3 regions of the Lactobacillus sp. wkB8 genome follow, and region 2 is predicted to be linked to each of the others. Evidence: predicted binding sites of a transcription regulator. Region 2 holds the regulator's gene; each other region holds the start of a gene.

Region 1 (10,556 bases), 770 kb from region 2:
TTAACACGCTTTCATTAACATAAGCACCATAATCATGCAGAGCTTGTTCAAATTCTTCTTGGCTAACCTGCTCTTTTTCTAAAAGCAGTTGCAAAAGTAGCAGTTCATGCGGTCTTTTCCCATTCAATAACTCTTTAGTGGCAAAAGACAAAACAGCACTTTCATACCGACTTAGCTTCACAGGTTCGCCCATTTTTATTAAAAACTCACCATAATGCTCAAGGCTATGATTATTCGCAAATACCATGGGTGAAGTTGAGCCATAACGGTAAAAATCAAATAACAGGGGTGGACGCCCTATTTTTTCCGCCAGTTCCTGGTATGACTGTCGCAATTCCTTAATACTATCCAATTTAATCTGATCAAGTGAAGCCAAAATCTTAGCAGAGGCAATTTGGCTAAAGTTAATCGTTGAAACATCAATAAAGCTGGGAAGCAAGCTTTCCTCGCGTGCCTTATCCTGCGAGCGGCTGTCATCCTGATTTAAAGCAATTGGAATTAAATAATTATTTTTATAGTTACCAATAAAGTCGATGACCGTGACATAGTCTTTACCGGGATATTTACGCAAACCGCGGCCTAGCTGCTGGATAAAAACAATGCTGGACTGCGTATTACGCAACATAATGATCTGGTTTAAAGCCGGAATATCAATTCCTTCATTAAACAGGTCAACGGTAATAATGTAATCAATTTGTCCTTGTTCCAGCTGCTTAACTACCTGCAGCCTTCTTTTTTCGCTGTCTTCATTAGTTAAGGCAATAGCAGGATGTTCACGGTCTGAAAAGGCCTGCGCTAATTCACGCGCTTCTTCTTGGCGGCTGCAAAAAACCAATCCTTTAGCTTGAGAACCACAATAACCGTAATAATCGAGCTGCTTTAAAACATAGTCAACACGCTCTGGCGCCAGCAGTCTGCGCAAGTTAGTGGTTTCGTCAATCGTAGCACCACCAACCTCATAATCTGCAACGCCTACATAATGAAAAGGAGCCAGCATTTTTTCTTCCAGTGCTTCGCGCAAACGAATCTCGTAAGCTAAATTATAGTCAAAAAGACGGTATACATCCTGGTCATCCATCCTTTCCGGGGTGGCAGTCATTCCCAGCCAAAATTGCGGTTTAAACTTAGCAAAAATGCGCTGATAACTTGGTGCAGCTGCCCTGTGGGCCTCATCAATCAAAATGTAATCAAAAGTTGTTGCACTTAGACTAGCAAGTACTTCAGGCTGACTTAAAGTCTGCACGGTGGCAAAAACATATTTGCGTTCAATCTGGTGCTTGTGCCCGGTTAACAGACCATAATCGGCTAAATTCCCACCAATTACTTGGTGAAAACTTTTTAAAGCCTTTTTAGCTATCTGTTCACGGTGAACCACATAAAGAAACTTCTGGGGTTTAAAATCTTTGACAGCAAATGCTCCTAAATAGGTTTTGCCAGTTCCAGTAGCTGAAACTACCAGACCCCGCTTTTGTCCGTCTTTAATTAAGCCTTGTAATTCCTGCAGTGCTTCTTCTTGCATCTTATTTGGCACAATTTTAGTTGTTTCACTAACATGAACCTGAGATTGTACTTGTGGCTTCACCCAATTTTGCTCATATTCTCTTATCCAGCTTTCAGATAGTGGCATACTATCATTTTTTAACTCATGCAATTGCCTGGCAATCTGCTCTGTCAACGTCGCATTATTTTTTGAGCTGATTTTTAAGGCCCATTCGTAATTACTAAGTAAAGCCGACCGGGTGAAATTAGCACTGCCGATAACCAAAGTTTGCCATTCCTCATGTTCAAAGAGATAACCTTTAGCATGAAATCCGCTTTGAGGCGTAATTTTAACTGTCAAGTTGGAAATTTTAAGTAACTCACGAAAAACTTTGGGATTGTTAAATCCTAAATAGTCACCCGTAATTAATGTACCCGAGATGTTTTTCTTAGCTAAATCTGCCATAACTACTTTAAAGGGAACGAGCATATCTTGAGTAACAAAGGCTACAGCCCAAGTAAAATTTTGACAGTTAAGCAGCTCTTGGCGCAGCGTCAGCCAAATATTCTCCTGTTTATTATTTTGCAGCAGTTTCGGCCCTAATAATTCATGACCAGGATATTTAGGGTCATACAGACCATTAAGAATGGCGTCTTGCAAGGGCTCATTCATACTCATCACCTCAAAATTATTTTACACAAAAGAAAAAGAAACCCAACCATCTGGATCCCTTTTTTACAACTGCTTATAAATCTATTGCCAATAAAATTGGGCAGTGATCAGCACGTTCTCCCGTATCCATCATTTCAGAACGCTTAACCTTATCTGCAATTCTATTACTAGTTAGCCAATAATCAATTCTCCAGCCGGAATTATTAGCCTTTGCAGTTCTTACCCTTTGAGCCCACCATGAGTAGACTCCTTCAACATTGCCGTTGAGTTTTCTAAATGTATCTGTAAAGCCGGCTTTAAGCAATTGAGTAAAATCTGCTCGTTCTTCATCAGTAAAACCTGCAGAATGGTGATTAGTGTCAGGATGCTTCAGATCAATTTCGTGGTGAGCACAATTATAATCGCCACTAGCCAAAACCGGTTTTTCTTGATCTAATTTTTGCAAGTAATTAATATACTTTTCATCCCAGACTTGACGCTCACTTAAACGCTTAAGGCCGTTGCCAGAATTTGGCGTATATACCTGAGTGACAAAATACTCAGGAAATTCCAAAGTGATGATTCTGCCTTCATGATCCATCGGTTCCGGTGCACCAATTACAGGATAAGTCACTTTAGGCTTGAGTTCTTTTTTATACAAAAACATGGTTCCAGCGTAACCTTTACGTGCCGGTTCTTCTGATGAACGCCAAACAATATCATATTCTGGAAATTCTTTTGTTAATACTTCCATGTGTTTTTTAGTTGGTCCAGTTGAACGTAATTTAGTTTCTTGAATTGCAACTATATCAGCATTTTCAGCATGTATTTTTTCTAAAACTTTGCGTGTTGCTACTGCACGAGAAGAAGTTCCGGTTAAAGCTGCATTTAATGAGTCGATATTCCACGAAATTAAGATCATTTTCTGCTCCTTTTTATTCATTTCTTTCATTATTTTCATTATATAGTTTTTTAGCTGGGACACAAAGCTTCTGTCACCCTGATTTTTTCCAATTCCAAGTTTGAGGTGATCATATTGAGGTGAAATTGCTGTTATTTTTTTCACTATCTTGGCAAAAAATACTTGTAACTTTTTTGATTAAGCGTGATTCCTTGTGCCATATTATTGTAAGCGATTACTAACAGAACGCCATTTTGATAAAAATATTATTTTCACAAGTTTATGTTTTTAAATCTAGTTAAGCAAGTGTATAATAGCACAAGAGACAACAATAATAATCTTTGGAGGTTAGATTTTATGACTAAAATTTATGCTTACGCCATTCGTAAAGACGAAGAACCATATGTTCATGAATGGAAAGAAGCTCACAAGGATGTTGATGTTGATTTTACTGATCAACTTCTCACCCCTGAAACAGCTGAATTAGCTAAGGGTGCTGATGGTGTTGTAACTTACCAGCAACTAGATTACAAGGCTGATACTATTGAAGCTTTAGATAAATTAGGCATTCATAATTGGTCAATCCGTAACGTTGGTATTGACAACATTGACCTAAAAAAGGCTAAAGAATTAGGTTTTAAAATAACTAATGTTCCGGTATATTCACCTGATGCAATTGCTGAACACGCTGCTATTCAAGCTGCCAGAGTTTTACGTCAAGATAAGGCAATGGACGAAAAAATTGCTAAGCATGATTTACGTTGGGCACCAACAATCGGTCGTGAAGTACGTGACCAAACAGTTGGTGTTATCGGTACTGGTCACATTGGTCAAGTATTCATGAGAATTATGGAAGGCTTTGGCGCTAAAGTCATTGCCTATGACATTTTCAAGAACCCAGAATTAGAAAAGAAGGGCTACTACGTTGATGACTTGGATGAGCTTTACGCTAAGTCTGACGTTATTTCACTTCACGTTCCTGATACTCCGGAAAATGTCCACATGATCAACGACGACTCAATCAAAAAGATGAAAGACGACGTTGTTATCGTTAACGTTTCTCGTGGTCCATTAGTTGACACAGACGCCGTTATTCGTGGTCTTGACTCAGGCAAGATCTTTGGCTTCGTAATGGACACTTACGAAAATGAAGTTGGTATTTTCAACAGCGACTTCAGTGGCAAAGATTTCCCTGACAAGCGTTTAGCTGATTTAATCGCACGGCCAAATGTTTTGGTAACGCCACACACAGCTTTCTACACTACTCACGCTGTCCGCAACATGGTTATTAAAGCCTTTGATAACAACTTGAAGTTAATCAATGGCGAGCAGGCTGATACTCCTGTTGATTTGAACAAAGAATTTTAATTTGTAAAATTCATTTCCCTTCTTAAATACACTTTAAATAACAATAAAAGGCACCAGATAAATTTATCTGGTGTCTTTTCTAATAATTATTTTAATTTGCGGCAGCATTTACGGCTTGAATAAGCGCATTTCTAAAGCCCGTTTCTTCAAGCTTGGCTACTCCCCTAATAGTTGAACCACCCGGTGTAGTAACTTCGTCTTTTAATTCTTCCGGCAATTTTTTACTAGCAAGTGCCAATTGGCTGGTACCCAAAAGCATTTGTTCAATTATCTGATATGAATCTGCGCGCTTAATACCGTTTTGCACTGCGGCATCACTCAGCGCTGCAATCATAAGATCGACAAAAGCAGGCGTGCACCCAGCAACTGTACCATAAATGCCTAGCAGATTTTCAGGCACAACGTAAACTGCACCCATTTGAGTAAAAATCTTTTTTACAGTAGCAATCACTTCCGGCTTTTCATCAGGAATAAAACTGATGGCTGTAATTCCGCTACCTATTTGAACGGGAGTATTAGGAACAATCTTGGCAAATGTGGTATCTTGCGCAAGTCCACTATTAATCTGAGTTAAATCGCCCCCACCCGTTGATAACATGATACCGTGATATTTTTGCCCCAGCTGCTTCAGTATAGCTTCAGCACTGGAGCCATTCACAGCAACTATAACTGCCTGGCAAGCGTTAAATTCAGTGTAGCTATTAACTAAATGCAGATTAAATTCAGCAGCAATTTTTTGAGCGGACTTATGACCACCGTCATAAACATAAATATCTTGGCTTGAATTTTTAGCATTTAACAAGCCCTTAATGATAGCGGAACCAATCTTACCAGTTCCAATAAAACCAATTTTCATCAGCTACCACCTTTTTTAAAAGTCCGTGTGATCTGGATCATTTGCTAATTTAGCTGCTCCATGCAAACCATCAAGTTTAGCCATATCAGCATCACTAATTGTAAAGTCAAAAACTTGTAAATTAGATTCAAGCCGATCGCGGTGGACAGATTTTGGTAATGGGACAAAGCCGTGTTGCAAAGACCACCGTAATAAGACTTGCGCTGGAGACTTGTCATAGTGTTGCGCAACAGAAACGACAGTTTCATTAGCAAATAAACCGCCCCTGCCAAGTGGTGAATATGCTTCGCTCAAGATACCGAGTTCTTTATTATAAGAAGTCACATCTTCTTCCATATCACTTGGGTTAAGGTAAATTTGATTGACAGCAGGACGAATTTTGGCGGTCTTCAGCAACTCATCCAAGTGTTTACGTCTGAAATTCGATACTCCGATTGCGCGAATTTTACCTGCCTGAACAGCTTCTTCCATTGCCTGCCAGCTTTCTGCGTTTAATTCAGCCCAGTGATCACGCACAGGTGCTGGATTAGGCCAGTGGATCAAATACAAGTCAAGGTAATCTAAATCTAATTTAGTCAAGCTTTCATCAATCGCAGCCTTAGTTGCCTGATAGCCGTGATGATCGTTCCATAATTTAGTGGTTACAAATAAGTCGTGTCTATTGACCCCGCTTTGTTTAATTCCTTGTCCGATGCTCTCCTCATTGCCGTAAGCTGCAGCCGTATCAATTAAGCGATAGCCCAGATCCAGTGCGTCCTTCACAGTGTTCTTGGCTACTTCACCATCGGGTGTTTGCCAAGTTCCTAAACCAATGACTGGTATTTTAACGCCATTATTTAATTCATAAGTATCATTAAAAGAATGAATATTTAAAGTCATTATTCTCACCTCTAATAATTATTATACAGGATTGAACTATACTTCTACAGGAAAAGATAGCAATTATTGCGGTTGCTTTTGCAAATCACCCTTGAGCAAAGCCACAAATTCCGGATATGTTGCTACCTCATATAAGGGATGCAGATTCATATTATTCTTCCGTTTACGGTGGTTATACCAGATGCTGTCAAAACCGTAATTTTCTGCACCCAGTATGTCGGACTGCAGCCCATCTCCAAAGAAGACAGTTTCTTCAGGGCCGATTTCAGTATGAGCAAAAAAGTAATCAAAGATACGGGTATCCGGTTTAGCAAAGCCGGCTTCTTCTGATGTCACAATCAGCGAAAAATATTTATCAATGCCCGCTAACTGCAAACGGTGCCTCTGCATAAAGGCTTCACCGTTACTTAAAATAGTTAAAACGTAATTGTGCTTTTTAGCAAAACGCAAAGTATCAGTCACACCGGGCAGCAACTTATGAGCTTCACTAAAATAAGAACGGTATTCGTTCATAATTGCAATTCCGTCAATATCAATGCCTAAATTTTCTTTGATAAATTCGCTAAAGACAGTCTTGCTGAGTTGATTATAATCGATTTTACCTTGTTCCAGCTTACGCCAAAGTCCTTGATTATATGCATGATAATCACGCTGCATGTTGTCTGTTAACTGCCAATGATGTGCCTGAAAAAGACTATGCAGAGCAAAATTTTCTGTAGCAGCAAAATCAATCAAAGTATCATCAACATCAAAAATTATTTGTTTATAACGCAAGCAATTTCTTCCTCTCCAATTATTCCGCAGAATAAAATGCGTATTCACTAAAAATTAGTGTGGAGGTCTATTATAACAATATTTCACACATTGGGAACAAAATTAACTATTTTTAAATTTTGCTTGCATTACTATTACTCTTCTTAAAAATCAGCTATAATATCACTTAATTCTGATAAAAGGGGTGATTAAGCATGGTTGGACTATTACTAGCATTCTTGTTAATTTGGTTATTTATAAAACTGGGCGTTGGTATATTTAAAATCTTATTTTTCATTTTAACTTGCACACTTGCCTTTATTTTCTTTATTCATTTATTAGTGCCAATAGTCGTTATTCTTGGCTTAATTTTCCTTTTCTTCACGTTAGCTAGGCACTAATTTTTAGTTTAAAAACAAAAATATATTCAAGCATAATAAACGCTATTTTTAGCTTATTATGCTTTTTTTATATCTTCGAATTCTATATGTTTTTTTATTATCCCCGACAACTTACTCGCACATCAAGTTGTGACTTTTACTTGTGTTTAAGAGCAAACTTTCCTCTAGTAAATACAAGATATTGTGGTATAGTTCTACTTGTAGCCATAGATGATGTGTCTGTGGAACAATTTGCTAGTTGAAGGAGTAACTTTGAATATGAAAAATACGAGCATAACCTTAGATCAGGGTTACATTGATCAAGTGAAACAAACTGTCACTCCCCACTGGGGAGAGCTTGGCTGGGTTACTTACAAACGGACCTACGCCAGATGGCTTCCTGAAAAAAATCGTTCCGAAAATTGGGATGAGACGGTTAAACGCGTAATCGAAGGCAATATTAATCTTGATCCTCGTCTCAAAGATTCTCCTGCAAATGAAGTAGTTGATGAACTAACTGATGAGGCCAAGAGCCTATTTAAATTGGTTTACGGTTTAGGCGCAACGCCTTCTGGTCGTAACCTCTGGGTCTCCGGGACAGATTACCAAAAGCGTAATGGTGATTCGTTGAATAATTGCTGGTTTATAGCTATTCGTCCCCAAAAATATGGTGACAGCCATATAGTGCCAGACTATTTAGGGCAAACGCAAGAAGCAGTTTCAATGCCATTTTCATTTCTTTTTGACCAACTAATGAAAGGCGGCGGCGTTGGCTTTTCTGTTGTCCAAGACAACATTCAAAAGATCCCAACAGTTGATAACAAAATCGATTTAACAATCGTGATCGACAAAAAGAGTGCCTCATACGCGGATTCGGTTAAATTGGGTGCAACGGACAAAGACGAATGGGCAAAGCAAAATGACGGCAAGTCTGACTACGTATACTACAACTTGCCTGATACCCGTGAAGGTTGGGTTTTGGCCAATGCTCGTTTAGTTGACATGCATTTTAATCAAACCAATGCTGAAAACAAGACCAAATTGGTACTGGACATCAGCAGAATTCGTCCTTACGGGGCTAAAATTCACGGTTTTGGCGGTACTGCTTCTGGACCTATGCCGTTAGTGGAAATGCTTTTTGATATCAACAACATTATTAACAATCGGGTTGGCGGCAATTTAACTTCTGTTGATTGTACGGATATTTGCAACTTGATTGGTAAAACAGTCGTTGCCGGCAATGTGAGAAGATCAGCTGAACTGGCTTTAGGTACAAGTACCGACCAAGACTTCATCACGATGAAACAGGATAAAGACAAACTCTACCACCACCGTTGGGCATCAAACAACAGTGTAGCAATTGATTCTAACTTTGATGAATACGAACCAATCGCTAACGGTATTAGAGAAAACGGTGAACCAGGAATAGTTAACCTTGACTTATCTCGTAACTATGGTCGTATCATTGACGGCTATCAAAAAGATATTGACGGCGACGTTGAAGGCACCAATCCTTGCGGAGAGATTTCCTTGGCTAACGGTGAGCCATGCAACCTGTTTGAAGTATTCCCATACATTGCAGAACAACAAGGTTGGAAACTAAAGGACGTTTTCAGGTTGGCCACTCGCTACGCCAAACGGGTAACGTTTAGTGACTACGACTGGGAAATTTCCCGCAACATCATTTCCAAGAATCGTAGAATCGGTGTTTCAATGTCAGGTATTCAAGACTGGCTGTTAAATGATTTGGGTCACCGGGTTGTCACCGGCTTTGAAGACAGCACTGATGAAGAAACCGGCGCAAAGATTAAAAAGCCAATTTACGACCCTCAGGGAATTAAAATGGTTACTGAAGCTTACCAAGCTGTCATTGATGCTGATAAAGAATACAGCAAAACTTTAAACTGCAATGAGTCAATCAAGCACACAACTGTTAAGCCTTCTGGTACTGTTGCCAAATTGGCTGGGGCCTCTGAAGGAATGCACTTCCACTATGCCGGCTACTTAATTCAAAGAATTAGGTTCCAAGCTTCTGATCCATTGCTTAAAGCATTAGACGCATGTGGTTACTATTCAGAACCTGATATTTATTCACCAAACACAACTTGTGTTGAATTTCCATTGCGTGCTGCTCACGCCGACAGCAAGAACTTTGCTTCTGCCGGTACAGTTTCAATTGAAGAACAATTTGCAACACAAGCCTTTTTGCAAACTTATTGGTCAGATAATGCAGTTAGCTGTACCGTTACTTTCCAAAGCAATGAAGGTGACAAGATTACCCCACTCTTTGAACAATACCGGCATGTAATTAAGTCAACTTCCTTATTGCCATACTATGGTGGTTCACTTAAACAAGCGCCAAAAGAACCAATCGATAAAGTTAAATATGAGGAAAGAAAAGCTGAAATTACCGGTGATGTAGCCCAAGTATTTGCAGAACAAAATGATGATCAAAAAGATTTGGAATTAGTTGACCAAACAGACTGTGAATCTGGTGCATGTCCAGTTAAATAAGTTTTTTAAATTAAACTAGTGCCGTGCAAGCAGCTAAGTACGAAGTTTTTAGTGCTTGCACAAAAATCTATAGATTAGGAGTATATTATGAAGAAAAGCAAATTATCAGTTTTAACCGGAATAGCCACTATTTTTACCTTTACTTTTGCTGGCTACGAAACAACCCAAAATGTCCAACAGGTAGACGCCAGCAGCAAAATCAAAGTTACTTACACCCTTAAAGTACATAACAAGAATTACAAGAAAAAGACTATTAAATTGCCTAAGAACTCAACCGTAATGCGCGGTTTGAAAAAGTGCTGGAAAATAAAGAGTGATCACGGTCTTATTACTTCAATAGCTGGTAAGAGCCAAAATAAGAGCAAGAAGATTTATTGGACTTACACCATTAACGGCAAGTTTGCACAAAAAGGTGCGGCAATACAGAAGCTTGCTAACAAAGATAAAATTAAATTTACTTTAGCAAAAGTTAACTTCTAAAATTGCTATGGTCCGCAGTTCAACTAAGAAAATAGCGTTATTAGCAATTTTAACAGCCATGTGTGTGGCACTAAGAATATTTGAAATTATTCCTGTGCCCAATGTTCAACCAGTAACCGATATTTTGATGATTGTAACTTTAAATATTGGCTTTGGCTTCGGCTTTGCTTTAGCCCTTTTAACTATGGTAGTTTCCAACATTTACTTAGGCTTTGGCATTTGGACAGTATCACAAGTCTTAGCCTATGGCGGCTGTGTTTTAACTGTGGCTTTGCTCAGTAAATTTACGCCACT
Region 2 (10,556 bases):
GTTTTTTCATGATATTTGCCCCTTCCTTAATGTGTAATTATTTTACTTAAGAATTGCTGGGCACGGTCAGTTTTTGGCCGCTCAAAGAAAGACTTGCTGTCGTCATCTTCAACAATCTGACCTTGATCCATGAAGATAACGCGGTTAGCTACTTCTTTGGCAAAACCCATCTCGTGAGTCACAATCAGGGAGGTCATATCACTTGCCGAAGTTATTTTTTTGATTACTTGTAAAACTTCATCAATCATTTCAGGATCAAGTGCTGAAGTTGGTTCATCAAAAAGTAATAATTTGGGATGCATTGCTAAAGACCGTGCAATTGCCACACGCTGCTTTTGACCACCAGATATTTGTGCTGGCATATTATGTGCTTTATCAGCCACTCCTACCATATCAAGTAAATGCAGTGCCTGCTTTTTATTTTCTTCTTCAGGTATATGACTGACAATTCGAGGAGCAAGCATTACGTTTTCTAAAACATTTTTATTTTTGTAAAGATTAAAATGCTGAAAAACCATGCCCACGTCTTGACGCAATCTATTTGAATCTGTTTTGGGATTCGACAAATCCTGGTTATTAACAATTAATTTTCCGCCTTGGATTGACTCTAAACGATTAATAGTTCTAATTAGAGTACTTTTGCCTGAGCCGGAAGGCCCGATTAAGACAACTGTTTCACCCTGATCAATTTGCAAATTGATATTATGCAACGCGTGAAATTTGCCATAAAATTTCTGCACGCCACGAAATTCTACCATTGACATATATATGCTCCTTTTTAGCAGTTTTAATTTAACTATCTAAACCAAGCTTTTTTAACAATTGATTAATTAATCAAAAGTGCATCCCGTCAACACTACATTTTGTTACTCGACGTGCAAATTTTAGCGGTTTCTACATTTAAGGTTTAGCCATTAAATTATTTTGCCTTTTCTATAAATAACAATTTTTATCCTTTACGTGAATATGATTTAACATCTTGATCGATTTCGTTAATGAATTCGTTAAAGTCCTTAGCCACTTCTTCTTCTGTACCATAGCGACGAACGTTGACACTATTGTCCTTGAGCTCTTTATCACCTAAAACAAGAGTGTATGGTACTTTTTGAGTTTGCGATTCACGTATTTTGTAACCTAATTTTTCGTTACGTAAATCTGCTTCTGCTCTGAAGCCGCGCTTATTCAATTCATCGCGAACTTTCTTAGCATAGTCAGAATGGGCATCAAGGTTAACTGGGATCACTTCTACTTGAACTGGCGCCAGCCAAGTTGGAAAGGCACCCTTGTAAATTTCAATCAGGTAAGCAATGAAACGCTCCATAGTACCGACAATACCGCGGTGAATCATAACTGGACGATGTTCTTCACCATCTTGACCTACATAACTTAAGTTAAAGCGTTCTGGAAGCATAAAGTCCAACTGGATTGTGGACATAGTTTCATCAGCACCTAACGCCGTCTTAGTCTGAATATCAAGTTTAGGGCCGTAAAAGGCAGCTTCACCTTCAGCTTCGACATAGTCAAGACCCATGTCGTCCATTGCCTTCTTCAGCATTGCCTGACTTCTTTCCCACATCTCGTCATTAGCAAAATACTTTTTAGTATTCTTTGGATCACGGTATGAAAGTCTGAAGTAGTAATCCGTGATATCAAAGTCTTTGTAAACGTCTAAAATCAAAGTCAAAATCTTAGAAAATTCACTCTGTACTTGGTCCAACGTGACAAAGGTATGACCATCATTTAAAGTCATTTCCCGTACACGTTGCAAACCTGATAACGCACCCGATTTTTCATATCTGTGCATCATACCCAGCTCTGCAATTCTAATTGGCAGTTCACGGTATGAACGGATATGGTGCTTGTAAATTTGAATATGTGACGGACAATTCATTGGGCGCAGTTCAAGCATTTCTCCATCACCCATATCCATTGGTGGAAACATATCGTCACGATAATGTGCCCAGTGTCCAGATGTCTTGTATGCGTCAACATTCATTAAAACTGGAGTATATACATGTTGGTAACCATCAGCCACTTCTTTGTCGATAATATAGCGTTCAACTACTCGGCGAATTGTGGCTCCTTTTGGCATCCAATAAGGTAAACCAGCTCCAACCTTAGGATCAACAAAGAATAAATCAAGGTCGCGTCCGATAGTTCGGTGATCACGTTCCTTAATTTCTTCACGACGCTTAATATCGGCATCTAAATCAGCTTTTTTAAAGAACGCTGTTCCGGAAATTCTTTGAAGCATTGGGTTTGATGATTGACCTTGCCAATAAGCACCGGCAACCGATAATAACTTAAATTGTTTAATTTTGCCCGTATTTGGCAATAGGGCTTCAAAGCCAAAATCAACAAAATCACCTAATTTAAAGACATGCACTTGATCGTCTTTTTCATCTTTTAGCAACGCACTCTTATACGGGTCATTCTTAAAAATTTCGGCAAGCTCAGCTTTTGGCAGAAAAGAAGATTCAATCTTATCTCCTGCTTTGATTACTTTTTTGATTGCTTTTTCAAGTTCCGGCAGTTCACTAACTTTGATTTGATTTTCTTTGTCAGTGTCAACATAAAAACCATCATCATCTGCTGCGTGCTCACCAAAGTGAATCTCTGGATATGCTTTCTGCGCAACTGCTTCAAAAACAAAGGCTACTGTTGCTCTTAAAATATCTAGACCAGCTTCATCCCTATCAGTAATAATAGCAACACTGGCATCTTGGTCTAATTTGTAATCTAAACCAACAATTTGACCATTTACTTTTGCTCCAAGAGCTACTTTACCTAGAGATGTAGCAATACCATGTGCTAGTTCTGAAACTGTGACTGCCTCAGTAAAATCTTTTTTTGAGCCATCAGGCAATGTAATTGAAAAACTCATTTTTTCCTCCGAAAATTTAAGAAATAAAAAAAGTCCCAGTGCAATTAAGCACTGGGACGTTAATTAACGTGGTTCCACCCAAAATTTAGTCCAAAAATCTGGACTATCTCGTTGTAGATTGTTAACGGATCTAACCCATTTTAAAATTTTAGGTACGAATGAGTGGGTTGCAAACGCTAATGGGAGCTTCCAGAATATTGCCCTCTCTCTGTGGTGCGTAGCAACATGTTCATTCATTGCAGTTAATTATAGCCCAATAATTTTTTAATGCAAGTTTATTTTCATAGATTTACAGCAAAATATTTTTATTGGTGTCTTCTATTTGGTCCAGAAATTACTACTTCAGTCGCCAAAGACTTGATTCTTTCCATTAATCTCGCTGCTTTTACAGGATCAATAGAATTTTTGGTTTCTTTGAAATGATCTGCCAGATCGCTCATTGCAAAATTCGATGAGAAAAATGTTGGCAGCACATTATCCATTCTGGCCTGCAGAATTACCGCCAAGACCTCGTCACGCGACCATTGACTCAAACTTTCAGCTCCAATATCATCTAGTATTAAAAAATCAGCGTTAGCAATTTTTTGTACTTCATCCTGAACACTATTATCACTAAAATGACTGGATAAACCTGCAATAAATGTCGGAACATGCAAGAAAACAACATACTTGTCCATGGCAGCAACTTGATTAGCAAGTCCCGCCAATATATATGTTTTGCCGATACCAAAATTGCCCGATAAATAAAGTCCCTTCTGATGAACATCTTTAGCATATCTTGATAAGAATTGCTGAATGCGGGTCATCACTTCGGCTCTTTCCGGGGTCAGTTCAATCTGACTTAGGCGAACATCATGCAACCCATCAGGTAAATTAATCAGGCGCAAATGTCTTTTGATATATATTTCTCTATCATGAATAAGCTTGCTGTCTTCGGGCACAAATTTCAAACTGATGGCATTTTTATTCATTATCAAGTCAGGATAATAGCCCCTGGTGACAGGATCTTTTTTATGCTGGCTCAGATAATAGCCGTAAAGAGTGGGCAGACTTTTATTAATAATGCTGTCATTTAATTGATCTTGATGCTGCGCGATAAAGTTTTGCACCTTAGGTTCAGCCAGTACCCTTTGTTTAATAGCTTCAGGGCTTTGCTCCTCAGCATTACCTGATTGTCCTTTAACAATATATTTTTTAATGGGTCGCATATATTTCACCTACTTCATGCCATTCTTATTTTCAAAATTCTCAAAAAACTTTTTTAGTTCTTCACTAGAAACTTCGGAATTTATTTTTGGTTTATTTTCAGTCCAATCCGTGCCCTTTTCAATTGACTTGCGCGAACTATAACTGCCATATTGCTTTCTTTTCTGCTCTTGGGCCTTTTTCCTATTGTCCATATATTCCAAAGCTTGACCACCGGTTTTTACTCCGTGCTGCAGCCAATCATGTAAAATTTTATTTGCCAAACGAAAAGACACATTAGGACCACTTTTCAAGCAGGCATAAGTCAAGATATTGAGTAGTTCTGCTGAAATACCTTTTTCATTATATAAACTATCAAGTACGCGATATTCACTAGCATCCACAAAATCATTCCGGCTGGTCTTAAGCTGATACAAAAATTGTGCCGGTGAGTTCGCTTTTGCGCTTTGTAATAATTCTTGTTCACTATTACTTAAGTGCTCGTTTTTTACTTCAGAATTGTCCTTTGCACGTGTCTTTTTTTGTAACTGACTCCGAGTAGTTGCTGCATGAATGTTATTAGCAATAGCTTGTTTAATCCGGTTCATATTTAGATGATAATCACCATGCAAACAGGGCAGTGTTTCATCTACAAATTCCTGTTCGGACAAACCATAAGTTCTCATAATTGCACGAATTGCTTCTCTGTTTTGGTCAATTTCGCTGCCTGCAATCTGGTAAATTTCAAATTGCTGTTTCATAAAATCCCAGTCAATCTGGCCCTTTTCATTGATAGTGGCAGTATTACGGGTAACAATATTATTTTCTTGGGCAGCCTCTTTAACCTCAATTGAAGGGTCTATTGCTTCTTGGTCTGGTAAGTGAAAGACATCCATAAACGAGGCGGAAATATTTGGTGCTGTTTTCACACCATTAACAAAGTTTTGATTTTGTTTAGTTTCCCGGGCAAAATCATGGCTTAATTTATGAAAAGCGGTAATACCCACTTTTTCTTTTAATAAGCTTGCTAATAACGCAGTCCCAAAAAATTCACTGCTGGACGGGATACTTTTAAGTTCAAAACATAGAATTTTGCCCATTATTTGATTGTCAAGTAGTCGGGTCTCGATTAACCCCACCGCCTCAATCTTGTGCAGAGCCGCAAATAATTTTTTAATATCACAGTCAACTTGTTCTTGCAAACGGTAAATCCCCTGTGAATCTGACAGCATAGCTTGGGCAGAATAATCCTCATTCAGACTTAAATAAAGTGCCACCGCCAAAGAACCAACTAAAGGCTGATATAGCTTAATTAAAACACGCAAATCTGTTGGGTAGAGCTCTACTCTGTTTGTAATATAAAAAGGCTGTTTGGGATTGTTAGTCTCAAACATAATTAATTTCCTTTCTCTCTTCTGGCAATCATATCTTCCATAGTTTTCATGAAACTAGACATATCTTTAAACTCACGGTAAATTGACGCAAATCGAATATAGGCCACATCATCTATTTTAGCCAATTCATCCATTACCAATTGACCAATTTTTTTGGAAGAAATTTCACTAACTCCTTCCTGCCTGATTTTGTTTTCTACGTGATCAACTAATTCTTCAAATTGCGAACTTGAGATTGGTCTTTTTTGACCAGCTGCCATCACTCCACGCAAAATCTTTTTTCTGTTAAATGGCTCACGTGTGCCGTCATTTTTGATTACTAATAAAGGCGTGGTTTCAACACGTTCAAATGTAGTAAAACGAAAGCCACAGTTTTCACATTCGCGCCTACGTCTGATAGCACGATTTTCATCACTCGGACGCGAATCAATTACTTTTGATGCATTTTTATGACAATTAGGACATTCCATTTTAGTCCTCCCCTTTGATTTCAAGTAACAACTCTTCTAATTTAGTCTCAAGGTCTTTTTTTGAACCAGTATTAGTAATCACGTAGTCAGCCAATTTTTCCTTTTGCTTAAGTGGCATTTGACTATTGATGCGCTTTAAAGCTGCATCCTGACTAAGGTGATCTCTTTGCATTAGTCTTTCTAGCTGCAATTTTTCTGGTATAGCAATCAGTAAAGTCCGATCACAATATTTTTGACCATTTGACTCAAACAGAACAGGAGCATCAACAACTATTATGGGGCTTTTCTTAGCCTTGTTTAGCGCAATTTTAGCTTGTATTTCTGTAAAAATCAATGGATGAGTAATTTCATTCAAAATTTCAAGTTGTTTTTCATCATTAAAAACTATTTGACCCAACTTTGAACGATTAAGTGAACTATCCGCATTTAAGACTTCACTGCCAAATTGTTTGATAACCTTTTCGTATCCCTGATTACCGGTCTTTAAAATGTCATGGGCTATTTGATCGCAATCAATTACTGGAACTTGCATTTTTTCAAAAAAAGCATCTGCGGTGCTTTTACCGCTTGCAATTCCACCAGTCAAGCCTAATATCATTGTCATTTATAAATCACCTGACATTTAGGACAAAAAGTAGTTCCTCGTCCATTGACTTTAATCTTTTCAAGTGGTGTACTACAACGCACACATGGTTCACCTTTATGACCATAAACCTGCAACATTTTTTGAAAACCTCCTGTTTTACCGTTTGCATCCAGATAGGTATGAATTGTAGTACCTCGTTCAGCAATTGCCAATTCTATTAACGAATTAATATTATCGTGCAATTGTGCTACTTTTTCTGCGGGAATGGTATTGGCTTGACTTAATGGGTGAATTTTTGTCTCCCACAAAACCTCGTCAACATAGATATTGCCCAAACCTGCAACAACAGATTGGTCAAGGAGTGTGTTTTTAATATTTTTCTTTTTACGTGCTAAACCATTTTGTAAATAAGAAACGGTAAAAGCTGCTGAGTTGGGTTCTGCACCTAATTTGCTAATACCCGTCTTTTCTTTTTCAGTTCCCGTTTTAATTAACTGCATGCGCCCAAACTTACGCACATCGTTATAACGCAATGCCGAATTATCACTAAAAACAATTTGCACGTGGTCGTGTTTATCCTTTTTAGTATTTATTTTAACTAAACGATACTTACCCTCCATGCGCAAATGTGACACTACTGTTAAATTGCCGCTAAGCCGAATTAACAAATATTTAGCATAACGATCAATTGTGGTGATTTTTTTACCAACTAACTGCTGCTTAAATTCTTTTGCATCACCAGTTATAATCTTTGGATACCAGACTGTTACTTCTTTGATTGTCTTTCCTTTGATAAGAGGAAGAAGTGTCCGTCTCACAGTCTCAACTTCTGGCATTTCCGGCATTACAAGTTACTCCTTACTTAGCATCAAACCAATTATGACCATATCCGGAATCAGCTACAAGAGGTATGTCTAGTCTTACAGCCGACTGCATAACTTCCGGTACGATCTTTTTAATTGTTTCCAATTCATCCTTTGGCACATCAAAAATCAGCTCATCATGAACCTGGACTACCATCTTGGTCTTAAGATGCATGTCATCTAATTTTTTCTGCATGTTAATCATCGCTATCTTGATAATATCTGCGGCAGAACCTTGAATTGGCGAATTAATTGCTGTTCTCTCTGCAAATGAACGCACATTAAAGTTTTTAGCATGAATATCTGGCAAGTAACGTCTTCTGTGCATAATTGTCTCGGCATATCCTTTTTCACGGGCTACCTGGACTGCTTTATTCATGTAATCTTTAATTTGAGGATATTGCTCAAAATAATTATCTATGAATTGCTTGGCCTGCTTGCGGCTGATATTAAGGTTTTTAGATAAACCGTAATCAGAAATGCCGTAAACAATACCGAAATTCACAGCTTTGGCCCTGCGACGCATTAAAGGAGTGACATCGGCTGTTGATTTTAAGTGAAAAATTTTCATTGCGGTATGAGCGTGAATGTCGTAACCGGTTCTAAAAGCTTCCTGCATTTGTTCATCGCCAGAAACTTGTGCCAAAACACGCAATTCAATTTGTGAATAATCACAGGAGAAAATGTAGCCATCAGGTTCACTAGGAACAAACGCTTTTCTAATTTGCTTACCTTCCTCGGTTCTGGTTGGGATATTTTGTAAATTAGGATCAACTGAGGACAAACGACCGGTAGCAGTAAGAGTTTGCAAGTATCTGGTATGAACCCGACCGTCTTTTTGAATGACATCCAGTAAACCATTAACATAAGTTGACTGGATTTTAGCAATTTGCCGGTAAGTGAGAATTTGTCCAATAATGGGACTTTCATCCTTTAGCTGATTTAAGACATCAACTGATGTGGAATAACCGGTTTTGGTCTTTTTAATTGGCTTTAAGCCCATTTTTTCAAACAAAATATGACCTAATTGCTTAGGAGAATTAATATTAAATTCTTCACCAGCTTCATCATAAATTTGCTTTTCCATTTTCTTGAGCTCAACTGCAAACTCATCTTGAAGCCGCGTTAAAGTCTCAGCTTGGACTTTGATACCATTGATTTCCATCACAGACAGAACTCTGGCAACAGGGATTTCAATATTGGCAAAAAGATCATCTTGCTCGTGTTCTTTTAGTTTAGCTAACAATGTCTCTTTTAAGTTCTCGATTGCTTCTATCTTGCCAGCCAAATGGTTAAATAACACCTGATCGTCTTCTGGAATGTGGGCACTTTTACCTTTACCATAAACGTCGTAATCACTTTTAACCGAATTATCACCGTACATCCGGCATATCTCGCCCATATCATCCGAATTATTTTCATTATTAATCAAATACGAAGCAAGAAGCATGTCATAGTCAATGCCATGAGCATGAATACCTAAACGATTTAAGCCAACTGTTGTCCGCTTTAAGTCAAAAACATTTTTAGTAATTTGCTTATTTTCCAGAATATTCTTAAGTTGCGGCTCTTTTAACAGGTCAACATTGCGACTTACGTATATTTGCTTATCAATCTTAATAGCAAAACCAACAAAATCAGCTAAGTGGTAGTTAGCACCCAGCATCCCTAAATAAAAAGTAGTAGCTTGACCATCTTTAACCGCAAAGTTGCTAATGTCATTTTCTTTAAGCTCTGTAAAAGCAACTACTTTATTATCTTTTACTGGTTGGTCTTTTTGCCCAGCAGCACTTTCAGGGTCTAGCTGGCTTAAAAACTTGCGAAAGTTCATTTTTTCATAGAATCTGCGCAATTTTTGATAGTCCACATCGCGCCACTTAATATCATCAATCCCAATAGTCAAAGGAGTGTGGCGATCAATTGTTGCCAATTTTTTGCCTAAAAGAGCCTTATCTTTGTCATTGATGAGGTTCTCTTTCATTTTTGAAGGTTTCATATCATCTATATGATCATAAAGGTTTTCTACAGAACCATATTCTTGGATAAGTTGTGAAGCCTTTTTGGGACCAATCTTAGTCACACCGGGATAATTGTCAGAATTATCACCCATTAAGGCTTTCATATCAATAAATTCAGTTGGTGTAACGCCATTAACTTCCTTCATGTGTTCAGGCGTATAAGCTTCCAAGTTCAATACGCCGGATTTAGTGACCATTACTGTTGTTTGAGGTGAAGCTAGTTGCGTTAAATCCTTGTCGCCCGTAACAATAGTCACTTTGAAACCCTCTTTTTCACCAATTGTAGCAAAAGTACCGATAATATCATCGGCTTCATAATTGTCGAGTTCATAGGTGGATATGCCCAGATCATGTAAAAGTTCTTGAATGTATGGTAATTGTTCAGACAATTCAGACGGTGTTTTCTGTCTACCGCCTTTATAATCGGCATACATATTATTCCTAAAAGTAGTTTTACCCGCATCAAATGCGACTAAAACATGGTCAGGCTTGACATCATTTAAGACGACATCAAGCATGTTTTTAAACGTATAAATGGCATTGGTATGCAATCCTTCAGGATTTCTAAAATTTTCAAGTTGACGGAACAATGCATAAAAAGCACGAAAGGCAACTGAATTACCATCAATCAAAAGTAATTTTTTATCAGCCATTAGTTCTCCTCATAATTAAACCAAGTTTCTTAATTCAACTACCATTTTAACAGTTTTTGCTCACATCTTGCACAATACTGATTTATTTGCATTCTGTGGTAATTGGTTCGTGCTTTTTTTAAGTAAAAAGACCAAGTTTAAAAACTTGATCTTTAGCTAAAAATTGCAATTATTTTAATAACTTTTCCAAAGCATCTTCATACTTGGTAATATCACCGGCACCCATGAAGACGATCACACTATCTTTGTTTTGAGCCAAATCGGCAATATTATCAAGGTCAATTACCTCTGCTCCAGGGATTTTGGCTACTAAGTCGTCACTAGTAATATCACCGCTCTTTTCTCTAGCAGAGGCATAGATTGGAGTAATATAAGCCTTATCAACTCCGCGCAAAATTTCTTCAAAATCACTGGCATATTTTTTAGTTCTGGAAAAAGTATGTGGTTGAAATACTACTACCAAGCGTTTATCAGGGAATTTTTGTCTTGCTGCTTGAATTGTT
Region 3 (10,556 bases), 640 kb from region 2:
TTTTTTAGTAATGTTCTTAAGTTCTAGCATAATATTTCCTTTGCATTATTTCCATTTAGCAAAATTGTGTTCGATTTTTTTCAGTAAGAATGATGCAATACCGGTCATCATTAAGTATATTATTCCTACTATTACTAATGGAACCAGTGTTACATCTCTAGCAGTGGCGACATTACCAGCTCGTAATAGTTCTCCCAAACCGATAACATAAACCAGAGAAGTATCTTTTACTAAATTAATGACTTCGTTGCCAATAGAGGGAATAACTATTTTACTAACCTGGGGAATAATAATGTGCGACAAAGTTTGCCAATAGCTTAGCCTTAAAACCCGAGCACTTTCATATTGACCCACCGGTATTGATTGAAAGCCACCACGAAATATTTCCGCAAAATAAGCAGTGTAGTTTAAGATGAAAGCAAAAAGTGCAGCATCGTATCGTTGAAATATAATACCAATGATTGGCAGACCATAAAAAATAAAAATTAGTTGTAAAAGCAGTGGAGTTCCACGCATAATCCAAATATAGAATTTTAGTATTAAGCGCAGTGGCTTAAAGCGAGAAAGTAAACCTAAACTGACGATGATTCCCAGAGGAATAGAAACGATCAAAGTCCAAAAGAACAAGATCAAAGTCATTTTTGCGCCTGTGATTAAAGAGGGCATGATTGAGATGATATAGTCCATTTTCTTCTCCTTTGTATTTAGCTGAGACCGAGTTTAGGTTGGTAACAATAATTGTACATAATATAATTAAAAAAATATGTGAAAAAAGATATGATTTAATAATAACACAAATCTAGCGCCTTATTACTTTTGATTAAACAATCTAAAGCCTGTATTTGGTCAATTTGAGGCTTGATTATTAAATGACATAAAAAATAGTATAACACTAAGTGAAAAAGAACCCCTAGAGTAATAAATAGGGGTTCTTTGAGTAAGCTAACTTTTGTTTATTGTTCTTCTATTTGAATATCTGTTGGTTTGTCCCAAGAGTTGGGTAATTTACCCATTTCTTTTAGCTTGGTAACAATTTGATCTAGTACAACTTCTCTGGCATGTTCGTCAGTCATGAAGTCCAGCTTGTCACCATCAATCTCCATTTTAGGAGAATAATCGTATTTTTCGTACCATGGTTTGTAATAGCGCAAAAGCCGTTTATAGTAATCTTCCAGTGTCGCGTCATAGCTCAGTTGTTCGTATGGTCGACCACGTTTTTGGATCCTTTTAATCATGGTATCGTATGAAACATTAATGTGAACCAGCAGATCTGGGTTTTTCTTTGGCATGTGCTTAAGTTCACCCATCATGTTGTTGAGAAGTTCGTAATATGTATCTACTTCTTCACTTGTTGCGCGCTCAATATCAGCGTTCATTTGGAAGAAAAGGGCATCCTCATAGATTGAACGATCAAGAACGTTGTTATCGTCAGTTAGTGCGTTTTTGATACTACGAAAACGAGTGTTAAGGAAAAACACCTGAAGTAAGAATGCGTATTTTTTAGGATCAGCATAAAAAAGTGGCAAAACTGGGTTATTGTCGACACTTTCGTAAAATGGTTTGGTTCCTAAATATTTAGCTAAAATACTGGTTAGACTGGATTTACCGGCTCCAATTGGCCCGCTTAAAACAATAACTGTCATCACGTTCCTTCTCTATTCTAAATTGCCTATTGCATGCAATTTGTCATCAATCTGACGTAAAACTTCTTTTTTGGCATCTTCATCGCAGATAAAATCGTATTTATCCCCGTCGATTTTAATCTTAGGAGATGCATCATAATTTTCATACCATGGTTCATAATACTTAATTAACCTAGCATAGTAGTCTTTTAAACTAGGATCAGTACTGATTTGTTCAAATGAACGTCCACGTTTTTTAATGCGTTTAAGCATAGTGTCTAAAGAAACGTGAATGTAAATCAGTAAATCAGGCTTTTTGCTGGGATTACCGGGGGTATCTTCCATCATATTTTCAAGTAGACTATCATATATCTTAAATTCAGTTGGATCAGCCACTTTGCTGTCTGCATTCATTTTGAAAAAGAGTGCATCTTCATAGATTGAACGGTCTGAAACACTATTTTTTTCTCGAATTGCTTGGTTAATTTGTGCTAAACGGTGGTTAAGCAAGTAAATGTTAAGCAAAAAAGTATAGCGTTTCATGTCTTGGTAATATAAAGGAAGAACAGGATTATTATCTACTCCCTCGTAAAAAGCTTGTGTACCTAAGTGCTCAGCTAAAATACTAGTTAAACTGGATTTACCGGCTCCAATTGGCCCACTTAAAACAATAACTTGGATCACGTTCTTTCTTAAATATTAAATACAACATATAGATTCTTATCTAGTTTAATACGAGATATAGTGGTATACAAGCAAAAAGTAAATTTAAATTGTGTCTTAAAAGTCAAGTGATTTTGTATAATACAGAATAAAAAATTAAGCTTTGATAAAGTAACTAAATTGTTGCTTAAGTTGAATGTTACACGTGGAACTAAAATTAAAAATTAACAAAGCCAATTTTAAAATTCGGACTGGAAAGTCTTAATTTGCTAGGGCATGTTAGCGATATTATTAGGTATCAATCCCTTTAGTCCGTACTTTAATTCTTTTAATGCTGTAATAAACAATAATTCCTGGTTTAAATTGATTTAATTATGATAGATGATTTTGCGCTTATAAAGCAGAATATTTTGCCTTTTTTCAGTCCCAAAAAATTGTTCGTAATATTTATATACTGCCGTGATAAGCCAACTCTAAACTAAAAAATTAAAAATAAATTGCATTTATGTTAGTAAAAACATAAAATGATAAGTAGATTATAAAAGAAACAGCGAATACTTCAAATAAAAAGGTATACTGACATGTTTCATGTTGTAAATGATACGACGGGCTTTTTAGGAAGAATACAAAAACTATTAAAACTTCCAATAATAATTAAATTATTTAAGAGTCTGCAGCTTTGAAATAGGTCAAAGATTAATGTTCTTTGCAAACTGTTTCTCTCAGGAAGATATGTCATTTTAGTATTAACCCTGAAAATAGGGATTTAGACGGGAAGTAAATCATGGACAACACTGTAGCAAAATTTTCGCTTTGGACCTACGTTAAACGTAATTCAGGTATGTATGTGATTCTGGCCATTTTATATTTTGGGCGGAATTTAGGGCAAATTGGTGCCAGCATTTTTCAAGGTAATGCACTTACTGCTTTGACACAGCACAGTTTAAAGGGCTTTATTGTTGATACAGGTTTAAATTTGCTTAGCTGGGGCTTTTTCCTAATTTTCTTTTTTTGTAGTTCACGGTATTCCGCTGTAATCATCAAGGCCGTCGATAATTCCATTAGGAACGCATTAGCCCATATAATTGGTCGCCAAGAGTATGAAGGCTTTAACAAACACACGGAAGCTGACTATGTCTCTTGGTTTACTAATGATATTAACCAAATTAATCAAGATGGCTTTTTCAGTTTAGAGCAAACATATAGCAGTGCACTCTTAGGTATTATTGCCAGTGTCATCCTGCTTTCTTATCATCCGCTCTTATTTGTCACCACTTTGGTTTTTGCTGTTGTTATGATTTTATTTCCCCGTCTTTTTAAGAAAAAATTGGAGGAGTTATCGCAAAAGCAAAGTAGTCAAAATGAAGTGTTAACGGCAAAAGCAACCGATGCTCTTGAGGGTTTTGTCAACCTGCTCACGCTTGGTCAACAAAAATTGCTCAATAAGATAGTCTATGCGGCATCAGATAAAGCAGGACAGGCTCGGGTTAATTACATCACGGAAATGTCCTTTTCTAATTCACTAATTAACCTGATAAGTATATTTGCTCAAACTATTTTAACCGTTGAATCTGGATATCTGGCCTTTCACAACCAGCTTCCTATCGGTGCCATTATAATTGTTGGCTCATTGTCTGGTAACGTTTTTGGTAGCTTGACAGGAATCAGCATATATCTGACTTCAATTCGGGCCGTGCAGCCTATTTTTGACAAGTACAATAAACTAACTAATGCGCAGAAGAAGACAGGGGACAAGGACGTTGCTCCTTTGACCCAGCAAATTGCATTTAGCGATCTTTCGTTCAGCTACCCCAATAGTGATAGACCGATTTTAACGAATGTTGCTGGCAGCATTAAGCGAGGCGAACGGGTAGCTATTGTTGGTCCATCAGGCTGCGGTAAGTCGACCCTGGTAAAATTAATCGGCGGTTTACTAACTGGGTACCAAGGTTCGCTTACTTGGGATAATGATGAATATCGCGAACTTAATTTAAGTTCGCTGCACAAGCAGATTGCTTACATTGACCAGTCCGCGTATATTTTTGATGGCAGCCTGCGCTATAACATCACTTTAGATCGCGAGGCAACAGACAAAGAAGTCAACGCTGCAATTACGCACGCCGGTCTCGAAGAATTTGTTGCAGATAATGCCAGCGGTCTTGACACTGTTTTAAAGCACGCCGGTAACAATATTTCAGGTGGACAAAAGCAGCGCATTGCACTAGCACGGCAACTGTTGGGTAACCCGCAAGTTATTCTGGCCGATGAAATTACCTCTGCAATCGACGAAAAAGATGGACAAAAAATCGAACAGAGTCTGCTTGATTTGGACAACATAACGTTAATCTATATTTCCCACCATTTGCGACCTGAAATCAAAAAGCAGTTTGATCAAGTAATCGAATTGGGATGATAGAATACTACATTTAATGACCTGTTAAAAAGCTGTGAAACTCTAATCTTTTAGATTATGGGCATAGTGTTTTATGCAAATGTGGCTATTACCTAAAATTCTACAGAAATAAAAAGAGGGCCTAGCTCTAAAGTTGGGGCTGGCCTTCTTTTTGCATGATATTGTAATGGTCTATTTTTAGTTACATGCCACTATATAAGTTACTTCCAATTTGTCGATTGAGATTGAAAATACTATTTAACTCTATTTTCTTTCTTCTTTTCCTCAACTTTATCTTGAGCTTTGTCTTTTTGATCGCTGATTTTATCCTTAGTGTCGTTAGCAGCACCGGTGATACGGTCCTGTAAGCTGACAGAATCTTTTTCATGCTGCTCTTTAGTTTTAATATCAACTACAGTAACGTTGACTTCAACTGTATCAAGACCGGTCATTTCTTTGACTTTTTCTTGGATCTTTTCTTTAATTTGATCATATAGTTTGGTAATGTCTACGCCATATTCTGCAACGATCTCAATATCAACGGCTACTTGCTTTTTGCCTACTTCAACATTTACACCTGAAGTGACGTCATCGCTATTAACTATTTTATCAGCAATATTTGAGAAAAAGCCGCCGTTAACTGTTAAAAGACCTTTAATGTCAGATAAGGCAATACCCACGATTTTTTGAATCACCTTTGAATCATATTTTAGATCGCCTTTAACTTCAGGTTTTGAACTTCCTTGATTTGAACTTGATTGTACCATATTGCATATACTCCTTATATTAAATTATTTATTCTGCAACATCTTTTTAAATACCGGCCAGTAATGACCAACTAAAAAGCCACAGACTAACATTACAATGACGAAAATAGTTTTGAAAAATCCCAGTACCAAAAAGCAAAATGCCAGTAACAAACCAATTACAGCACCGCTTATTTCTGGGAGGTATTTTTTATATTCTTCTTTCATCTTAACCTCCTTTATTGAACGCGCTTCTCAGGTTTAGCCCCTTTGTGATAATTGGTAAACTTGATGTTAATTTTTGGCTTTTGTTCAATTCCCAGCAACTGCTTTAGATTCTTTTTCAATTCTTCAAGGTATTCATCAAGTAGAGCAGAAATGTTTTCACCTGCACCAAGGTCACCGCCAATTTTGATTTTAATATGGCGTTTTGTTAACTTGGAACTAACTTTAGCATTATTTAGGTAAGGTAAATCAGCAAGTGAATTCATTACAAAGCTGTTGATAGCTTTTGAGGTGACTTTAACTTGACCATCACGTTTGTGAATTAGATTAAAGTATCTTTGGACTGGCCAGAATAGGATGACAAATAAACTGATAATTAGTATTATAAAGATAATTGCACTAATACCAATTAAGTACCATGTAAAGATGGGATTAAGAGAACCTAAATGCGGTAATTTAATCCTTAAATATTTTTGCCAAAAAATGCTGGTTTCCCATAATAGGTAAACGGGAATTGGTAGCAATAATATTATGCATAGTACTAATAGCCATTTCTTAATTCTTTTCAACTTATCACCATCCTCTCAGTGTTCACCTTAATAATAATACTGATTATTTTAACAGACTAATAATATGCTCCATATATATACATTAACAGTTTGCAATTTTTTACAAACAAAAAGCGGTGCTTTACGGCACCGCTTTTATTTGCAAAAACGAACTGATTATTTTTGATATTTAGCACTTAACTTGCTTGCTGCAGCCTGATCAACAATTACAGTGACATTTTGATGTTGTTGCAAAACTGAAGCAGGTACATCTTCTGTTACTGGACCTTCAACCATTTTAGCCACAGCATCAGCTTTATTGTCGCCAAATGCCATTACCACAATTTCTTTTGCAGACATAATGTTAGCTATTCCCATACAAATTGCAGTCTTTGGCACATCATCAATGTTATCAAAGAAACGTGAGTTAGCTTTAATGGTATTGTCTGTCAGTTTTACTTCGTGGGTAACGGAATCAAATGATGTTCCCGGTTCGTTAAAGGCAATATGTCCATTTCTACCAATGCCTAATAACTGGATATCAATTGGATTCTCTGCAATTATCTTGTTGTAATCGTCTGAAGCTCCTTTAGGATCCTTGATTGCTTTAATACCATCTGGAACATAAGTCTTCTTAAATGGCTTTTCATTGAATAAGTATTTTTGCATAAAGTAATGGTAGCTTTGGTCATTGTCAGGAGCTAAACCAACATATTCATCAAGGTTGATGCTGATTAGGTTACTGGTATCCATGTCACTCTTAATCCATTCTTGGTATAAAGCAACAGGTGTAGAGCCAGTTGCTAAGCCAATGACTTTGGCACCATTAGCGATACTTTTTTCAAAAATTTCAAAACCCTTTTTACTACCGTTAGACTTATCACTTGTAATAATTACTTTCATTTTATTTACGCCTCCATGTTTGTTAACTTAATTATAAATTGGTATATGCCAATTTGTCAACTGGTATAAAGTGCATTAATTACTATTTTTTAAATATAAAAAGAGTTCAATTAATGTTACATGTGAAACACACGTTAATTGAACTCATTAGCAATTATTAATTATTCACTTCTTAATGCGATTGCTGCATCCTTTTTGGCTGCCATCCGCGCAGGCAAATGTCCACCAAGCATTGTCAAAATAGTGGAAATAATAACTAATACCACTGCGTGCACCGGATTTAGCTGTGCCACATTAGATAGGTCCGTAATGGAGTAGAGAACAGAGTTAATCGGGAATACCAGCAGCCAGGCAATGAATACGCCTAACACGCCGGAAAAGATACCTAATATAAATGTTTCTGCATCAAAGACACGGGTGATATCTTTTTTGCGTGCACCTAAGGCCTTCAAAATACCAATTTCTTTGGTTCTTTCCAATACAGAAGTATAAGTTAAAATTCCAATCATGATCATTGAGGTTACTAAAGAAATAGCGGCAAAAGCAACTAAGACAGTAGTAATACCATTTAGCAATCCACCAGTCATTGAAGTTACAGCGCTTGACATGTCGGTATAGATAATTTTATCTTGTTTCTTTTTGCCCTTGTTCCACTTATCTAAATAATCAAGCACCTTGTCTTTAGCATCAAAGTCGTTAGGATAAATCATGATACTGGTTGGAATTGTGGAACCACCAATTGACTGCATCATTTGCTTCTTTTCCCGTGCATTCATATTTTGACCAGTCATCACATTTTGAGTGGTTTTCTTTTGTGCTTTTACTATTGCTGAATTCTTATTTTCCTTAATAATATTTTGTACCAGCTGATCACTGTAGGCAATTCCAGAGGATAAAAGAGCCATAGAATTTTCGTTTTTAGGTCGGATGACGCCAACAATTCTGAGAGTAGTTTTACTATTCTCATACATAGAATTGCTTACTTTTTGTGGTATGAACATTCCAGTAGGCAGTTTTTGATAATAATCATTGTTAGCGACAATTTTAAATTTTTGCCCAACTAGCTTCTGGTATTTTAACCTTTCTCCTGTTTTAACTTTTAAACCAAGGTTTTTAAGGATGTTAATATTTAGCTTGTTTTTGTTGTCAGTCACTAAAACCAGGTCAGTGGACTTATCTGGCCAAACACCAGACAATAATTGGTAATTTTCTTTTAAAAAATTGTTTTTGCTTTTTCTTAGAGTAGTAGGAAAGATGGAAGAACCCAGACCAGTGGCACTAATTGCCTGCATGCGCATCTGAGCAGCAGCCTGTGAGCTGTTAGAATCAGCGGAGATTGGCGAAAATTGCACAGACTTAACTTTGTGATTTTTACGCGTTAAAATATTTAAATTAACGCCGCGCTGATATGAAATGCTGTTGGCATAATTAGGATTGATCTTTTTAACGTAATTAACGTATTTTTGATCAATTTTGTTTTGGTGAGTTGACTCTTGCAGCCTATCTTTTTCAATTGTGATATAGCCGTGATTTTTGACATTTTTATTAGATTCATTGCGGTCTTGAACATTGCTGGCATCCGTAGCAGTTTGATTGATGGTAACAGGATATTTAGCCAGTGCTTTGCTCATCGTCGTGTCAATCTGTTTTTGAAAACCGTTAGACAAAGCCAATACAACTGCAATAGAAATAATGCCGATACTTGAGGCAAAGGCAGTTAAGGTGGTTCTGCCTTTTTTGGTCATGATATTGGTAAAGCTTAATTTAATAGCATTCCAATAGGACATTTTTGTCCGTTTTAATTTAAAAGTATCTTTTTCTTTTTCAGGAGTGAAGGGGTTGGAATCATTTAAAATTTTGCCGTCTTTAAAATTGACGATTCTGGTTGCATATTCTTGAGCGAGCTCTGAATTATGGGTAACCATAACTACTAGGCGGTCTTTTGATAGCTCTTTGATTAGTTTCATGATTTGCTCGGAAGTTTTGGTGTCAAGAGCACCTGTAGGCTCATCGCAAAGCAGAATATCAGGATCGTTTGCTAAAGCACGGGCGATAGCAACTCTTTGCATTTGTCCACCAGAAAGCTGGTTAGGGTTTTTAGAAATATGATTCTTTAATCCAACTTGCGTTAAGGCATTGACTGCCCGCTGATGTCTTTCCGCAGCTGAAACGCCAGACAGATTCATTCCTAATTCGACGTTAGCAATGATTGATAAATGTGAAATCAGATTATAATTTTGAAAAACAAAACCAACGGAATTGTTCCGGTAAGCATCCCAATCTGTTTCTTTAAAATTCTTAGTGGATTTACCATTAATGATTAGATCACCACTATCATAGCGATCGAGTCCGCCCACAACGTTTAAGAGCGTTGTTTTACCAGAACCACTAGGTCCTAATATTGCGACGAATTCCTGGTTACGAAAAGATATGGAAACATCATCAAGTGCATGGGTGACAGTATCACCGACATGATATGATTTACGTAAATCTTTTAACTGCAGCATGTCTTTTTCTCTTTCTTTTTAATAATTAATTAATAACAGATAGTTTAACATTTATAAAACCGCAAAGCCAAAAGAAGTTATTTTTAAGAGCAAACTTTATTTTTTCTAATGATAATAATAGTGCTAATTAAATTTTTTAATGAATAAGACCAGTTAAATCAAATAAAGCGTAAATAATGAAGAAAAGAATAATTAAGAGGATGGCAACAATGTGCCTTTTCTTTTTTAAGAGTAAAACTGCCGCAAACTCGCGCACAATAGCATTAGGTAGAAAATAGAAACGAGTATAGCAGCCTACGCCATTTGCGTTTAAGCCCGCTGCTTTAGCATAAAGGGAAGCCCTGAAAATGTGATAGTTATTACTGAAAAACTTAGCTCTGTAGTCTTTACTCCCAAAATCTTTTGCTGCCACTTGGGCAGAAAACTTCATATTTTGGAAAGTATTTTTGGAATGATCTTCAAGTAAGATTTGGTTAGGCTCAATCCCCCTTGCGATAGCATATTCGGTCATAGCTTGGGCCTCAGAAACTTTTTCATCTCCGCCTTTACCACCGGACATGATCAGTTTAGGCATTTTTCTTCCCTTAGTAACTTGCTTTTGAGCATATTCAATAGCGCGATTAATGCGACTCGCTAACAATGGGGTAACAGTTTCACCGTGAGAAAGTCCTGCTCCTAAGACAATTAGGTAGTCTTGATCATACTGTCTTGGTACAATTTGATAAAGCGTGAGATTGACTAAAAAATCATAGGCAACAAAAAGTAAATAATCTAAGGCACCAGTAGGGGCATACAAAAGAATTCTTACCCAAGAAGGCAGATTTCTAAAGGGACCAATCAATGCAATGAGCCAAATAACTATTATTCCGATACCAATAAATAAAGTTAAGAGGTTAGATAGAGTATGACTTTCCCTTTTCCATACAATGTAGGCATTCCATAAGAAAAAC

The links. The regulator NrdR, encoded in region 2, represses ribonucleotide reductase genes. The targets are predictions, from matches to a motif close to ACACNATATATNGTGT.
Region 1: a site for NrdR is predicted at 7,461-7,476, ahead of nrdJ (ribonucleoside-triphosphate reductase, adenosylcobalamin-dependent). Genes of this name have one in related genera too.
Region 3: a site for NrdR is predicted at 2,355-2,370, ahead of LACWKB8_RS08810 (deoxynucleoside kinase). Genes of this name have one in related genera too.

Annotation. Positions count from the first base shown of each region.
Region 1 covers NZ_CP009531.1:93,480-104,035, reverse strand. Annotated here, with positions in the region: gene LACWKB8_RS00465 (DUF3427 domain-containing protein) at 1-2,152, opposite strand, end outside; gene LACWKB8_RS00460 (exodeoxyribonuclease III) at 2,226-3,053, opposite strand; gene LACWKB8_RS00455 (D-2-hydroxyacid dehydrogenase) at 3,390-4,400, shown strand; gene proC (pyrroline-5-carboxylate reductase) at 4,492-5,256, opposite strand; gene LACWKB8_RS00445 (aldo/keto reductase) at 5,272-6,135, opposite strand; gene LACWKB8_RS00440 (YjjG family noncanonical pyrimidine nucleotidase) at 6,199-6,909, opposite strand; gene nrdJ (ribonucleoside-triphosphate reductase, adenosylcobalamin-dependent) at 7,548-9,782, shown strand; gene LACWKB8_RS00430 (DUF4430 domain-containing protein) at 9,870-10,262, shown strand; gene LACWKB8_RS00425 (ECF transporter S component) at 10,270-10,556, shown strand, end outside.
Region 2 covers NZ_CP009531.1:1,253,084-1,263,639, forward strand. Annotated here, with positions in the region: gene LACWKB8_RS05855 (transporter substrate-binding domain-containing protein) at 1-10, opposite strand, end outside; gene LACWKB8_RS05860 (amino acid ABC transporter ATP-binding protein) at 27-764, opposite strand; gene thrS (threonine--tRNA ligase) at 950-2,884, opposite strand; gene dnaI (primosomal protein DnaI) at 3,190-4,092, opposite strand; gene LACWKB8_RS09265 (DnaD domain protein) at 4,102-5,463, opposite strand; gene nrdR (transcriptional regulator NrdR) at 5,466-5,933, opposite strand; gene coaE (dephospho-CoA kinase) at 5,935-6,537, opposite strand; gene mutM (bifunctional DNA-formamidopyrimidine glycosylase/DNA-(apurinic or apyrimidinic site) lyase) at 6,534-7,364, opposite strand; gene polA (DNA polymerase I) at 7,378-10,053, opposite strand; gene murC (UDP-N-acetylmuramate--L-alanine ligase) at 10,223-10,556, opposite strand, start outside.
Region 3 covers NZ_CP009531.1:1,896,086-1,906,641, reverse strand. Annotated here, with positions in the region: gene LACWKB8_RS08825 (amino acid ABC transporter ATP-binding protein) at 1-30, opposite strand, end outside; gene LACWKB8_RS08820 (amino acid ABC transporter permease) at 46-687, opposite strand; gene LACWKB8_RS08815 (deoxynucleoside kinase) at 954-1,643, opposite strand; gene LACWKB8_RS08810 (deoxynucleoside kinase) at 1,656-2,306, opposite strand; gene LACWKB8_RS08805 (ABC transporter ATP-binding protein) at 3,070-4,698, shown strand; gene LACWKB8_RS08800 (Asp23/Gls24 family envelope stress response protein) at 4,932-5,444, opposite strand; gene LACWKB8_RS08795 (DUF2273 domain-containing protein) at 5,469-5,651, opposite strand; gene amaP (alkaline shock response membrane anchor protein AmaP) at 5,663-6,217, opposite strand; gene LACWKB8_RS08785 (glucosamine-6-phosphate deaminase) at 6,374-7,099, opposite strand; gene LACWKB8_RS08780 (ATP-binding cassette domain-containing protein) at 7,261-9,606, opposite strand; gene LACWKB8_RS08775 (ElyC/SanA/YdcF family protein) at 9,743-10,556, opposite strand, start outside.